Regions from separate parts of the Arsenophonus apicola genome, predicted to be linked through region 3. Evidence: predicted binding sites of a transcription regulator. Region 3 holds the regulator's gene; each other region holds the start of a gene.
What was found. The regulator PurR, encoded in region 3, represses purine synthesis genes. The targets are predictions, from matches to a motif close to CANGCAAACGTTTGCNTG.
Positions count from the first base shown of each region.

Region 1 (4,891 bases), 750 kb from region 3:
TTTTAATTTCTATTCTGCCGGGTATTATTGAGATTTGGCGCTATCGTCGAGCATCAATTAAGGAAAAACAGGTTGTTAAACCAAAAGAATAGATAGTCATTAGCAGGTTTGATCAGTTTTTTATCCACTATGCTTTGGCATTGTGGTTTAATGATTAACATAATAATGAGACTGATAATGTAATTTCAGACAGAAAGGTCTATTAATGAGCTGGATTGAAAAGATTCTTAATAAAAGCAATATTACCCAGACCCGTAAAGCGAGTATCCCAGAAGGGGTCTGGACAAAATGTGATAGCTGCGGGCAAGTGCTCTATCGTGCTGAATTAGAAAGTAATTTAGCCGTATGTCCAAAATGTGATCATCATATGCGTATTTCGGCCCGTCAACGTCTGGCTTCTTTTCTTGATGAAGGAACCACGGCAGAATTAGGTAGTGAATTAGAACCGAAAGATATTTTGAAATTTCGGGATTCAAAGAAATACAAAGATCGCATATCAGCGGCACAAAAAGCGACACATGAAAAAGATGCTTTAATTGTGATGAAAGGCACGCTTAAAGGTATGCCGGTTATCGCGGCAGCTTTTGAATTTGCTTTTATGGGTGGCTCAATGGCGTCGGTTGTTGGTGCACGTTTTGTACGTGCGGTTGAGCAAGCACTGGAAGATAATTGTCCACTGGTTTGTTTTTCTGCCAGTGGTGGTGCTCGTATGCAAGAAGCATTAATGTCGTTGATGCAAATGGCAAAGACTAGTGCAGCACTGGCGAAGATGCAGGAGCGAGGGCTTCCCTATATTTCAGTACTTACCGATCCAACCATGGGTGGAGTATCAGCAAGTTTAGCCATGTTAGGGGATATTAATGTTGCCGAACCGAAAGCGCTAATTGGCTTTGCAGGGCCTCGAGTTATTGAGCAAACAGTACGTGAAAAATTGCCAGCTGGTTTTCAACGTAGTGAATTTCTGATTGAAAAAGGCGCGATTGATATGATTGTCAGACGGCCTGAAATGCGGGATAAATTAGCTGAATTACTGGCTATGTTAACTCATCAAACCGTTCAAGACGAAAGTCAAATCGATGTTATTACCTTAGTTGACGATGATCTGGAGCCACCCTATCGTGAGAAACCCGAAATTGATAACAAATCCGATCAAAAATGACAATATATCTGATCCCTTGATGATACCAGAGGCGTCTTCTTCTTTAGCCAGCTGGTTAACTTATTTAACCAATCAGCATAGTAAAATTATCGATATGGGGTTGGAGCGAGTTGGTATCGTTGCTCGGCAATTGGATCTTTTGCATCCTGCACCGAAAGTGGTTACGGTTGCTGGAACAAATGGTAAAGGAACCACTTGCCATACACTGGAATCTATTTTAATTGAAGCCGGATTAAAAGTCGGCGTTTATAGCTCTCCACACCTGTTAGATTATACAGAGCGTGTCAGGATCCAAGGTGAGACGTTGCCTGAAGAGGAGTTTTGCCGTGTTTTTGCTGATATTGAATCTAAACGCGGCACAACTACGCTGACCTATTTTGAATATGGCACCTTAGCTGCGTTGCAATTATTTAAACAAGCTAAACTTGATGTGGTTATTTTAGAAGTCGGATTGGGTGGCCGGTTAGATGCAACCAATATTGTGGATGCGAATATTGCTGCGATCACCAGTATTGCACTGGATCACATTGATTGGCTGGGTAGTGATCGTGAACAGATTGGCTATGAAAAAGCCGGAATTTTTCGTTCAGGGCGCTATGCGGTTGTGGGTGAGCCGGATATGCCAAAGTCGATTAATGAGGTAGCGCAAGCCGTTGGCGCAAAGTTATTTCGTTGTGGGGTAGATTGGCAATTTGCGCCACAAAATGATCATTGGGATTGGCAATCTCTTGAGCACAATTTTAAGCAGTTACCTTTGCCAAATGTCCCATTGGCCAATGCTGCCACAGCATTGGCAATTATTGATTGTTTAATCAAAGAGGGTGATGCCATTAGTCAGGCCATATCATTGCAGGCTATTCACCGGGGATTAATCAAGGCAAAATTACCAGGCCGTTTTCAAATTATTAGCCAGCAACCTTGTGTAATTTTAGATGTTGCCCATAATCCTCATGCGGCGGCTTATTTAGCTGATAGACTCTCTGGCTTGCCCAAACAGGAAAATACTAAAGTCCATGCTGTTGTTGCTATGTTAGCCGATAAAGATATAAAAAGTACTTTATCTTATCTGGCTCCTCAAGTTGATAAATGGTATCTCGCTTCATTAAGTGTCATACGCGGCGCTGGTGCTGAACAATTAGCACAATATGTTGATTCACCTTACCAATTTGATACGGTTAAAGATGCCTGGTTGCAGGCCATGGCGGCAGCTAACGAACAGGATATTGTAGTGGTTTGTGGCTCGTTTCATACTGTCGCTGAAGTTATGGAACTGCAAACAAAAGAGGAAAGCTTAAGTGGCCAGTAAGTTTCAAAACCGTTTGGTGGGAACGATTGTTATTGTTGCAGTTGGCGTTATTATATTACCGGTATTATTGGATGGTAATAAGAAATATAATGAGACTGAATTTGCAGCGATCCCTTTGGTGCCTAAAGCCAGCGATGAATATGAAATTGAACCTATTGCGCCAATTAATCCTAAACCACTAGTGACACCTTCAGAAAGCGCTGCACAAGCAATGATTTCTGCAGCCATTTCTGATTCAAAAGCCAAAATAGCAGATAGCCAGTCCACTCAACAACAAACAAAATCAAAAGCCGCAGCCAAAGTTGAAAAATCAGCGTTGGAGCCAGAACAAAATACTAAATCGAATGAGAAAACCCAAGCGCCACAGGGACGGGCTTATGTCATTCAATTGGGCGTATTGAAAAATGCAGCAAAAGTGGAAGAGATTATTGCCAGATTACGTTTATCTGGCTATCAGGTCTACACTGAACCCACAATACCGGTTAATGGTCAATTGACACGAATTTTTATTGGCCCGAATGCGTCGAGAGAAAAATTGCAGTCCAGTTTGCCGGAATTGAAAGATTTAACCGGCTTACAAGGTCAAATACGCAGTTATAAACCTTAAAGTGGGTATGTACTAATAGACAAAACATATTAATACTAATCGATTATATTAATTATTTACGCGGCGATGATGATTTATCTTTTCGCCGCAACTTTTTGCGGCTTTTCAGCAAAATATCTAACGCAAACGTTTTCGTTTTCTGCTAGAATGCGTTCGACCATGCTGAATGTTTAATTTTTGGATTAAAATTATGGTTTGGATTGATTACGCTATTATTGCCATTATTGGTTTTTCTGCTTTAGTTAGTTTAATTCGTGGTTTTGTACGAGAAGCTTTGTCTCTGATTACCTGGGGTTGTGCTTTTTTTGTTGCTAGCCAATTCTATTCTTATCTGGCGACTTATCTGACTCGTTTTGACGATCCGCTGATCAGAAATGGTATTGCCATTGCGATCTTATTTATCGCAACGTTAATTGTAGGTGCTGTAGTCAATTATGTGATTAGTTCGTTAGTTGAGAGAACTGGATTATCAGGTACAGATCGTGTGTTAGGCGTCTGTTTTGGCGTATTGCGCGGTATATTAATTGTGTCGGCAATTTTGTTTTTTCTAGATACTTTTACACCCCTGCCAAAAAGTGAAGATTGGCAACGTTCTGAATTGATACCCCAATTTAGTCATATTATTAGATGGTTTTTTGATTATTTAAAAAATGCATCAAGTTTTTTACCGGAAAGTATTACTCCGCTTGGCTGATGAGGAAAAAGTAGATGTGCGGTATTGTCGGTATTGCTGGTTTCACACCAGTTAACCAATCAATTTATGATGCGCTAACAGTGCTTCAGCATCGTGGGCAAGATGCTGCAGGTATTGCGACGATTGATGAAAATAAGCAATTTCGTCTACGTAAATCAAATGGCTTAGTAAAAGATGTGTTTGCTGCTCGCCATATGCTACGTTTGCGGGGCAAAATGGGGATTGGCCATGTGCGTTACCCAACCGCCGGTAGCTCCAGCGCTTCCGAAGCACAACCTTTTTATGTTAATTCACCTTTTGGCATTACATTAACCCATAATGGTAATTTGACTAATGCACATGAATTAAGAAAAACGCTATTTGAAACGGCCCGTCGTCATGTAAATACTTCTTCTGATTCAGAAATCCTACTCAATGTCCTGGCTCATGAACTGGATCAATTTGCTCATTTTCCCCTGACAGCAGAAAATATTTTTACTGCTATTGGTGCAATGCATAACAAAGTTCGCGGTGCTTATGCTTGTGTTGCGATGATTATTGGTCATGGTTTAGTGGCGTTTCGTGACCCGTTTGGTATTCGCCCTTTGGTGCTTGGTAAGCGCACATTGGAAGGCGGCCAAAATGAGTATATGGTTGCTTCGGAAAGTGTCGCTTTAGATACCCTTGGTTTTGAATTTTTGCGTGATGTAGCACCAGGGGAAGCAATTTATATTACTGAACAGGGGCAACTTTTTTCCCGTCAATGTGCAGAAAATCCACAGCTAACCCCTTGTCTATTTGAGTTTGTCTATTTAGCCAGACCCGATTCTTTTATTGATAAAATATCGGTTAATAAAGCTCGTTTGCGGATGGGGCAAAAATTGGGTGCCAAAATTGCTCGCCAATGGCAGGATTTGGATATTGATGTTGTGATCCCCATCCCTGAAACTTCTTGTGATAGCGCGCTAGAAATCGCCTATATTTTGGGTAAACCTTATCGCCAAGGATTTGTTAAAAATCGTTATGTGGGGCGCACTTTTATCATGCCGGGGCAGCAAGAGCGACGTAAGTCGGTACGTCGTAAGCTGAATGTTAATCGAGCCGAATTCCGCGATAAAAATGTTTTATTAGTGGATGATTCTATTG
Region 1 covers NZ_CP084222.1:1,082,870-1,087,760, forward strand. The annotation lists gene LDL57_RS04810 (DedA family protein) at 1-92, shown strand, start outside; gene accD (acetyl-CoA carboxylase, carboxyltransferase subunit beta) at 206-1,159, shown strand; gene folC (bifunctional tetrahydrofolate synthase/dihydrofolate synthase) at 1,164-2,465, shown strand; gene dedD (cell division protein DedD) at 2,455-3,072, shown strand; gene cvpA (colicin V production protein) at 3,263-3,766, shown strand; gene purF (amidophosphoribosyltransferase) at 3,781-4,891, shown strand, end outside.
Region 1: a site for PurR is predicted at 3,192-3,209, ahead of cvpA (colicin V production protein). Genes of this name have one in related genera too.

Region 2 (4,891 bases), 780 kb from region 3:
TTTGTAATTTTGAGCGACTCGTTGTACTGGCGGTTTCATTAATAGTGTTAACAATAAAATGATGAAAACAGGAAGCGCAATAATTAAAAATGTAGGGGTAAAACTGGCTGTATAATCCTTTATTATTCCGCCGAAAAAGGGGGCAAAACAGGCGCAAGTAGAGAGTAAATTCATAACAGAAAAAAGTTCTAGGTATGGGCCTCGGCCAAAATAATTAGCGAGTAAAACACTTGAGGCTAGAAAGGTCATGCCATAACCGATCCCAATACCCAGAGTAAATAAAATTAGCCATAGCCAAGTTGTCGCCATACTGAGGGCAATAAGCCCACAGATAATAATTATTAGGCTGATTATTAATAATTTTTTTGGTTCTAGCTGCTCACCAACTGCGCCGCCAGCCAGGCGCGAGAAAGCATTGATAAAAGCCATTACACTTAAAGAGCCTGCGGCAATTGTTTCGCTAAAACCTTGTTCTATGATGTGGGCAACGGCAAAGCTATTAACGGTAATACCACACCAAAGGAAGGCGGTATAGCTAGCGGCTATGATATAAAATTGCCAGGTGCGTAAAGCTCCACTGGTAGACCATATTTCTTTGGTTTTGTAGATTGTTTCTGATGAGTGTTGTGTCAACTTGTTAGCGATCGCTTTGGCATGTGAAATTTCACGCTGGCCTTCGCGTAAAGTTAATAGTGTGATAAAGACAATAATGGCCAAACAAAGCGCTGAAATAACCCAGTGGATGCGCCATGAACCCCAGACACGTGTTGCCAGAAAATAGATCCAAGGGCCGACCACACCGCCTAAACCACCAATGGTAAAGTAGAAGCCAAAAGCGAGCGATTGCTTTTCAAACAATCGAGAAATAACATAAGTACCGGGTACCGTTGCTAAAAATGTAAAGCCAATACCTAACAGAGCAGTACCGGAAAAATAATCAAATAAACTGGTTATAGAATAGAGGTAATAAAAGCCAAGGGTAAAAATAGCAAGGCCAAATAATAGTGTCATTCTAAGCCCGAGCCCACGGATCATTAAGGTTGGCAGATAGCTTGATAAACCACAGGTTAATCCTAAAATCGTGAATCCCAGTCCTGCTTCTGCCCAGTTCCAATTGAATTCATTGATAATGCTAGGTAGCACGACGCCAAGTGAAGTAAAAGTGGTTGCTGTTGATAAGAAATAAATTAATCCCAATAAAAGTAACATATACCATGGATAAACAGGACCAAACATTTGTTGTTGTGCAGGCATTATGACTCCAAAGCAGACAACTATCGCATGAAAACAGTAAGCTTAACAATATACTGGTTTATTCAATATGCTAGTTGTTTTATTTACACTTATTATGTCGTGGAAAATGCATTAATTTTGTGTTTAGCCATGCAATACTATCCTTATATTCATTAGGAAGTAAGGGTTGTATTGTATTTAGTGAGTTATTTATCGCTTGCCAGTTATTACTACACAAATTTAGATGACCTACTTTACGCCCAGGACGAACATCTTTTTCATACCAATGTAGATGAACTAAAGGTAATGACAACCATGCAGGATTTAATACTGTACCTATCAAATTAATCATAACTGACGTAGTTTCTATGTTAGGAGTAGGTATTGGCAGATTTGAAATGGCTCGCAGGTGGAGTTCAAATTGACTAATAGACGCGCCATTTTGCGTCCAATGACCACTATTATGAACTCGTGGCGCTAATTCGTTAATGAGTAGTTTATCATTTAAAATAAAACATTCCATTGCCATCACACCCACATAATTTAATCTTGTCATAATGGTCGACAGCATCAATTCTGCTTCAGTTTGCAATTTTTTATCGGGCTGAGGCAAAGCAATACTGGCTCGTAGCATGCCCTCTTGATGCAGATTGTATGTTAGCGGGTAAAAGACACATTGGCCATGTATATTACGTGCAGCAACAAGTGAAACTTCGCCTGAAAAGGGAATAGCTTTTTCAACAATCGCCTGGCCATAAATTTCAGCGGGCAGTAGTGATAGATTGTCAGGTGTGATACGCCATTGCCCACGGCCGTCATAACCACCAGTACGACATTTAACAATAACAAAATCGCCTAGCTTAGCAAATAATTGTGGCCATTGTGTTTGATTGCTAAGAAGCTGCCAGGGAGCTGTCGTTAACGATAAAGAATCTAATAGTTTTTTTTGTGGCAATCGATCGGCCAGTTGCGGGAAGATATCGCGATTAATAAAGCTAGGCTGGCGAGCTAATTCACATGTAAGCGGCGTTTCTGGCCAGCGTTCAATTTCGGCTGTTATGATGCTGTCTTGATAAGGAATAGTCTCTAATTTATCATCGATACCGATAGGAAAGACGCTAATACCTAACGGCTCTCCCGCTTGACGCAACATGCGGCCTAACTGGCCATTACCAAGGACGCAAATCGGTTTCATTCCCCCTCCCGTGGATCGGGATGGCTTAAGACATCATTAGTTTGTTTTAAACGCCAGATTGATAAACGCTCATAAAGCTCGCTATCTGTGCCAGCTAGGAATTGAGCTGCCAATAATGCCGCATTCGCTGCCCCCGCTTTACCTATTGCAAAAGTAGCCACCGGAATTCCCTTTGGCATTTGCACAATGGAATAAAGGCTATCAATACCATTTAGCGTCGCTGTTACCACCGGGACGCCAAAAACAGGAACCAACGTTTTGGCTGCTAACATACCGGGTAAATGTGCGGCCCCGCCAGCACCAGCAATGATAACCTGAAATCCTTTTTCTTTTGCTTCTGCAGCGAATGTGAAGAGTTTATCAGGTGTGCGATGAGCAGAAACAATTTCTACGTGATGAGGTAGTGTGAGTTCACAGAGTATATCGGCAGCATATTTCATCGTGCTCCAGTCGCTTTTGGAACCCATTACGATGGCAATTTTGGGATTAGAATGTGACGATTTTTGTGCATCAAATTGAGCGCTCATTAATTTGTTGCTCCTGCTTTAAGTCATTTATTGATGGCAAATTAAGTGAGATCATATCATGGCTAATAAATAAGGAAAACGTTTGCCTAGTTTTTTCATCGCAGGATTAAGCTGAGATGGGAAATGTTAATAAAAAGGGAAATGAAGCAACTCGATGGTTTTAGGCGTTATTTTGATTACCGAGCCATTTTGATCCCAGGCACCCAACACTGCTCGGTGTAATATTTTACCATTAACATTAATTTCATGGATCGCAGGTCGATGCGTATGACCGTGGATCATCCAATCGACTTGATATTTACGAAATTTTTCAATTACCGCTTGTTCATTGACATCTGTAATATATTCTGGCTTAAGTCGAGTGGCAGATTGGCTATTCTTACGCATTCTTTCAGCGATACGGTGGCGGGTAGATAAGGGAAGCGCTAGAAATAGCCGTTGCAACCAGCGATTATGTACTCGTTTTCTATAACGCTGATAGGAAATATCATCAGTACAAAGTGTATCACCGTGTAAAATGAGGATATTATGGCCATGTAGCGTTAACACTTTCTCTGCTGGTAGTAAGGTCATGCCACTTTCTTTGGCGAACTTTTTCCCCAGTAAAAAATCACGATTACCATGAATAAAGTAGCAAGGGACGCCTTTACTTTGCAATTCCTTGAGTTCGTGCGCTATTGCTTCGTGTAGTAGACTGGGATCATCATCACCAATCCAATAATCAAAAAAATCACCTAAAATATATAAAGCTTTAGCTTGACTCGCTTGTTCGCGTAAGAAATTCAGAAAACCGGCAGTAATAGCCGGTTCTTTTTCACTTAAATGCAAGTCAGCAATAAATAAGATTGCCATAGTTTAATTATTCGTTAACTGTTACGCGTTCAATAATAACATCTTCAATGGGTACATCTTGATGTAAGCCACTACGACCTGTTTTTACTTCTTTAATTTTATTAACAATATCCATTCCGTCAACTACCTCGCCAAAGACACAGTAACCCCAACCATCATGTTGTTCTGAACGGAAATTTAGAAAGTCGTTGTCGACAACATTAATAAAGAATTGTGCTGTTGCTGAATGCGGATCATTGGTTCTGGCCATCGCGAGCGTGCCACGTTTATTTTTTAATTCGTTATTCGCTTCATTTTTAATAGGATCCTTAGTCGTTTTTTGCTGCATTCCAGGTTCAAAACCGCCACCTTGGATCATAAATCCATTAATAACGCGATGAAAAATCGTATTATCGTAAAATCCATCACGACAATAGTCTAAAAAATTTTTTACCGTTATTGGCGATTTTTCATCAAAAGTTTTAATGACAATATCGCCAAAAATAGTGTGAAAAGTTACCATAATCACTATCCTGATAAATTGTTATATATAATGTAAAAATCAAAAAGTAAAGTAATCACAATTTAAAGTAGATCAACTATTTTATACCATATTAGGCTGATTACGTCAGTATTTGTGGAATATTGAATAATTTCCTTGCGCCCCATAGTTGCTTAACTCAGAATATAGGGCGCCAATAGCCGTGTTTATTGGTAGCAATGGCATCTTGTATCGCCTTGTAATCAAAGTAAACCATTTACTGCATGTAGCGCTGATGATGGAAAAAGTCCCAATGTTGAAAATTTATAATACACTAAGTCGTCAAAAAGAAGAGTTTAGACCGATTACGCCAGGCAAAATTGGTATGTATGTGTGTGGTGTTACTATTTATGATTTATGTCATATCGGCCATGGCAGAACCTTTGTTGCTTTTGATGTGATTAGCCGTTATTTACGTTATCTAGGTTATGATTTGACCTATGTACGTAATATCACTGATGTGGATGATAAGATTATCAAACGGGCCGCAGAAAATAATGAGACATGTGACGCTTTAACATCACGCATGTTGGTTGAAATGTATAAAGATTTTGATGCCTTAAA
Region 2 covers NZ_CP084222.1:2,613,398-2,618,288, reverse strand. The annotation lists gene LDL57_RS12490 (MFS transporter) at 1-1,254, opposite strand, end outside; gene purK (5-(carboxyamino)imidazole ribonucleotide synthase) at 1,334-2,428, opposite strand; gene purE (5-(carboxyamino)imidazole ribonucleotide mutase) at 2,425-2,955, opposite strand; gene lpxH (UDP-2,3-diacylglucosamine diphosphatase) at 3,082-3,807, opposite strand; gene ppiB (peptidylprolyl isomerase B) at 3,815-4,309, opposite strand; gene cysS (cysteine--tRNA ligase) at 4,581-4,891, shown strand, end outside.
Region 2: a site for PurR is predicted at 3,027-3,044, ahead of purE (5-(carboxyamino)imidazole ribonucleotide mutase). Genes of this name have one in related genera too.

Region 3 (4,891 bases):
TGACAATTTAACATGCTTAGTTAGTCGACATCCTACATCTCACCAGCGTTTGTTTAAAGATTTTTTACTATTCTAATGTTTCCGCAGTATTGGCTGAATTTTTACTTTTTTGCAGCCAGTAGCCTATTAGCAGTGGAATAATGGTAGAAACCATAACAGTGCTAGTTGCTAGCAGAGGGTTGGCAATTAGGCTAGATACCGCCAGACTTGCCGTAAAACACAAACCTAGCTGGAGAGTATTTTGTAAAGCGGCGGCTTTACCACTGTCTTTAGGAAAAACACTTAAGGCATTTGACACCACAATAGGATAGCAAGCACCGTTCATCGCAGCCATACAGCAGAAAGGTAGTAACAGGGCAAATAAATTAGGTTGGGAATAGATAGCAAGAATGAAGATAACCAATACACTTATTGCATAACCGATAAGAATGATTGGCAACAGGATTTGGTTTTTTATTTTGGCGATTAAATAACGTCCCCCGTAGCCACCGAACATAAAGGCAATGGTTTGAGGTACGTAACTGATACCAATATCCTGCGGATTATATCCCATTTTAGTTAAAATAAACGGAGAGCCGGTTAGCCAGGCAAAAAATCCGGCACTACAGGCGGCATAAATTAATACATTACCACTAAAAATGGCAGAACGTAGAAAGGTGATAAAAGTAGGAGTGGATTTTATTTTGTGAGTTTTTTCTAAACGTTTTTTTTCCTGTAATAAAAGGGTGGCCAGAAAAAGCAATATTCCGATGATAGCTAAACTAAAAAATATTATTTGCCAGCTATTACCAGTAAGGATCCAGGCACCTAATAAGGGGGCTAAGGCCGGCGACAGCGCAACTAAAGGCATAATGGTGGCAAATACCCGTCTAGCATATAGGCCACTAAAACGATCAATTACCAAAGCTTGCCAAATGACCGCTGTTGAACAAACTCCAATACCTTGAATAAATCGCAAAATAAGCAATTGGCTGCCATTGGTGATACCGAGTGTGGCCAGACAGCTAGTAATAAATAGCGCTAGTCCAATTAATAAAACGGGTTTTCTGCCAATACGATCGGAAAGCGGCCCCCAACTAAGTTGAGCGAAGGCAAAACCACATAAAAATAGACTAAGACTTGCGCTGATGGTATTTGCTGAGGTATTAAGTTGTTGTTGCATAATACTAAAAGCAGGTAAGTACATATCAATGGCCAAAAAACCGAGCATACTTAAGCCAGCAAGATAAAGCATAAAGCCAAAATTGTGTTGATTGGGGTTATTTTTATTCATATTGGTATCAATAAATTAAATAATATCAAATATCGCTTTTTATTGTATAAGAGATGAATTTTTGTTGTGAAGCGTTATTATTTGCATATTGTTATCAAATATTTTGACAGGTTAAAGGCTATGTGGTCAGAGTACTCCCTTGAAGTAATTGATGCCGTTGAAAGAACGGGCAGTTTTAGTGCCGCTGCCGCAGAGTTACATAGAGTTCCCTCTGCGGTAAGTTATACCGTAAAACAATTGGAAGAGTGGCTGGCTGTTGCTTTGTTTGAACGGCGTTATCGTGATGTTGTACTTACCGATGCCGGTAAATTTTTCGTTAAAAATGCGCGCAATATTATCAAGACCATGCGTGATACACGCCATCAATGTCAACAGATTGCCAATGGTTGGCATGGACAATTTAGTATTGCTATTGATCGTAGTTAAACCAGAAAGAATATTGCAATTAATATTAGATTTTTATCGCCACTTTTCTGATATTGAACTTTTTATTCAGCAGGAAGTTTATAATGGGGTATGGGAGGCGTTGGTCGATGGGCGAGTAGATATTGCTATTGGTGCAACGCGCGCGTCGCCAATTGGCGATAGATATAGTTTTCGTGATATGGGCTTTATGCCCTGGTCATGTGTTGTCAGCATAAATCATCCTTTAGCACAAATAAGCGGTCTAATTAACGATCAACAATTACGTCATTATCCAAGTTTATGTTTAGAAGATACCTCTCGTTACTTGCCAAAGCGAGAAACTTGGGCATTAGATAACAAAAAACGGCTTATTGTGCCAGATTGGGAAAGTGGTCTGGCTTGCTTAAAAAATGGATTATGTTTAGGATTTGCGCCTAAACATCGGGTAGAGCAACTTTGCCGCATAAATGAATTAAAAACATTGCAAATTAAGCAACCCTTACCTGATAGTCCATGTTGTGTTATATGGAATGAAGAAAAGCGTTCTCCAACCTTGAGTTGGTTACTGGATTACTTAGGTAATAGTGAAACGCTCAATGCCGAGTGGCTGACTAATTGATAATGTTCAAATCTAGTGATTATCTGCGGTAATCAATAAACGGACCATCGACAACTGAACGACGTTCAATAAGCTCAGGATGTATTTCAATAGTTTGTGCATCTTTGCGTTTATTAATAATGCGATCAAGCAGCATAGTAAAAGCCATTTGGCCTAAACGTTCTTTGGGTTGATGAATGGTGGTTAACGCTGGTGTAAAAAAACGCGCATTGCGCACATTGTCATAGCCAATAATAGAGATATCATGGGGAACACGAATGCCTAATTCATTTGCTGCACAGATAGCCCCCATCGCCATAATATCACCGCCACAAAAAATGGCGCTCGGTCTTTGTTGGTGATTTAAAATTTGTTTCATCGCATCGTAGCCAGAAGATGGCTCGAAATCACCCTCGACAATCCATTTATCATGTGGTTGGATGTTAGCTTCCTTCATAGCATTGAGAAAACCTTGCCGCCTACCACTGCCGGTATTGCGTTTTAAAGGTCCAGAGATGATCCCTAAATCACGATGCCCGCGTTCAATCAGATAGCGTCCGGCAAGATAACCACCATAAACCGCATTATCAATAATGACATCGGTAAAATCACCATGTGCTTGCCCCCAATCCATCACTACCATTGGAATATTACGGTATTCTTCTAACATTCCGAGTAGTTGTTTTGGATATTCTGAACACATTACCAGTAAACCATCAACCCGTTTTTGCGCTAACATTTGTAAATAGGCTTGTTGTTTATTCAGATTATTATGTGAGTTGCACAGGATCAATGTATACCCTTGGCTATAACAGTTGTTTTCTACTGACTCGATGACTTCTGCAAAATAAGGGGCTTCATTAGTTGTGGCCAGTAACCCAATGGATTTAGTATGGTTAACTTTCAAACTACGAGCGACGGCACTAGGAGAATAATTAAGTGTTTTAATGGCTGCCCAAACAATCGTTTTTGTCTTTTTGGCGACAAAACGGGTGTTATTAATTACATGAGATACGGTGGTAGTCGAAACACCCGCTAACTTTGCCACATCCTTAATTGTTGCCATGATTAAAAAGACTCCTGAACCATTCTCAATTCTATTACTATTATTTAAAAACGACTATTATTGAACTATAAAAATAACCATTTGATAATTAAGTTATCAGTAAACTGTCCATTTTGTCTGATTTGTCATAAAAACAAAAGTGTTAATCAATATTTCCTCGATGATATAATAGAAAATAGTTTTTATTGTTGTATGATGTTATGACATTTAATGATTTTTCATTCGCTAATTTATGAATAAAGCAGTGAGAATAGTGAGGTGAGGTTATGGATACTGATTTTAAGTATGGTTTATGTACTGCGATTGTTGCATTGTTAATGATTGTATCATTTGTTTCTTTTATTTTCTGACTATTAGGTTGGCTTAACTGTCTGCTCGGATCGTTACAACGATAATGGTTTTTGGCTTAACCAGTATAATGTAATCAGCAGGCTGCGCTATTGGCAGCCTATCGGTTAGTTGAGAATTACATTCTTTCTACCGTTTCAATGCCTAATGTGTCTAAACCAATTTTTAAGGTTTTTTGCGTCAGGAACGCCAGTTTTAATCGGCTTTCTTTTAAAGCGTTATTTTCTGCATTCAAAATTGGGCAATGCTCATAAAAACTTGAAAATAAACCAGCCAGATCAAATAAGTAAGCACACATAATATGTGGTAAACCTTCGCGCGCAACGGTTAGTATTGTCTCTTCAAATTGTAATAAACGCGTCGCTAGAGCTTGCTCATACTCATTAGCTAACATCACCGGCGCGGTTAGCGTTGCGGGATTAATATTAGCCCGTTTAAAAATCGAGGCCACTCGGGTATAGGCATATTGCATATAAGGCGCGGTATTACCCTCAAAAGCTAACATATTGTCCCAGTCAAAAATATAATCAGTCGTACGATTTTTCGATAGATCGGCATATTTTACTGCCCCAATACCAACCGCCTGAATAATTGATTGTAACTCCTCTTCTGGCATAGCTGGATTTTTTTGCCGGATAAGATGATCTGCCCGCTCAATCGCTTCATCAAGTAAATCTGCAAGCCGGATCGTTCCGCCTGCGCGAGTTTTAAACGGTTTACCATCTTTACCGAGCATCATACCAAACATGTGATGCTCTAATGACATTGTATCAGGGATATAGCCGGCTTTACGTACAATAGTCCAAGCTTGCATGAGATGTTGATGTTGGCGTGAGTCTATATAATACAACACCCGATCGGCGTGAAGCATTTCATGACGATATTTTGCGCAGGCAATATCTGTTGTCGTATAGAGATAGCCACCATCTTTTTTCTGGATGATCACCCCCATGGCATCACCATCTTTATTCTTAAATTCATCCAGATAAACAACCATAGCGCCATCACTTTCAACGGCTAATCCTTTAGCTGTTAAATCAGCGACAATATCAGGCAGCATATTATTATATAAGCTTTCACCCATCACATCGTCTTCAGTTAGTGTGACATTTAAACGCTGATAGGTTTGCTGATTTTGCGCCAAGGTAATATCAACCAATTTGCGCCACATTTTACGACAGTATTCATCACCAGATTGCAG
Region 3 covers NZ_CP084222.1:1,831,305-1,836,195, reverse strand. The annotation lists gene punC (purine nucleoside transporter PunC) at 68-1,273, opposite strand; partial or broken gene punR (DNA-binding transcriptional activator PunR) at 1,394-2,297, shown strand; gene purR (HTH-type transcriptional repressor PurR) at 2,317-3,342, opposite strand; gene cydH (cytochrome bd-I oxidase subunit CydH) at 3,609-3,692, shown strand; gene argS (arginine--tRNA ligase) at 3,809-4,891, opposite strand, start outside.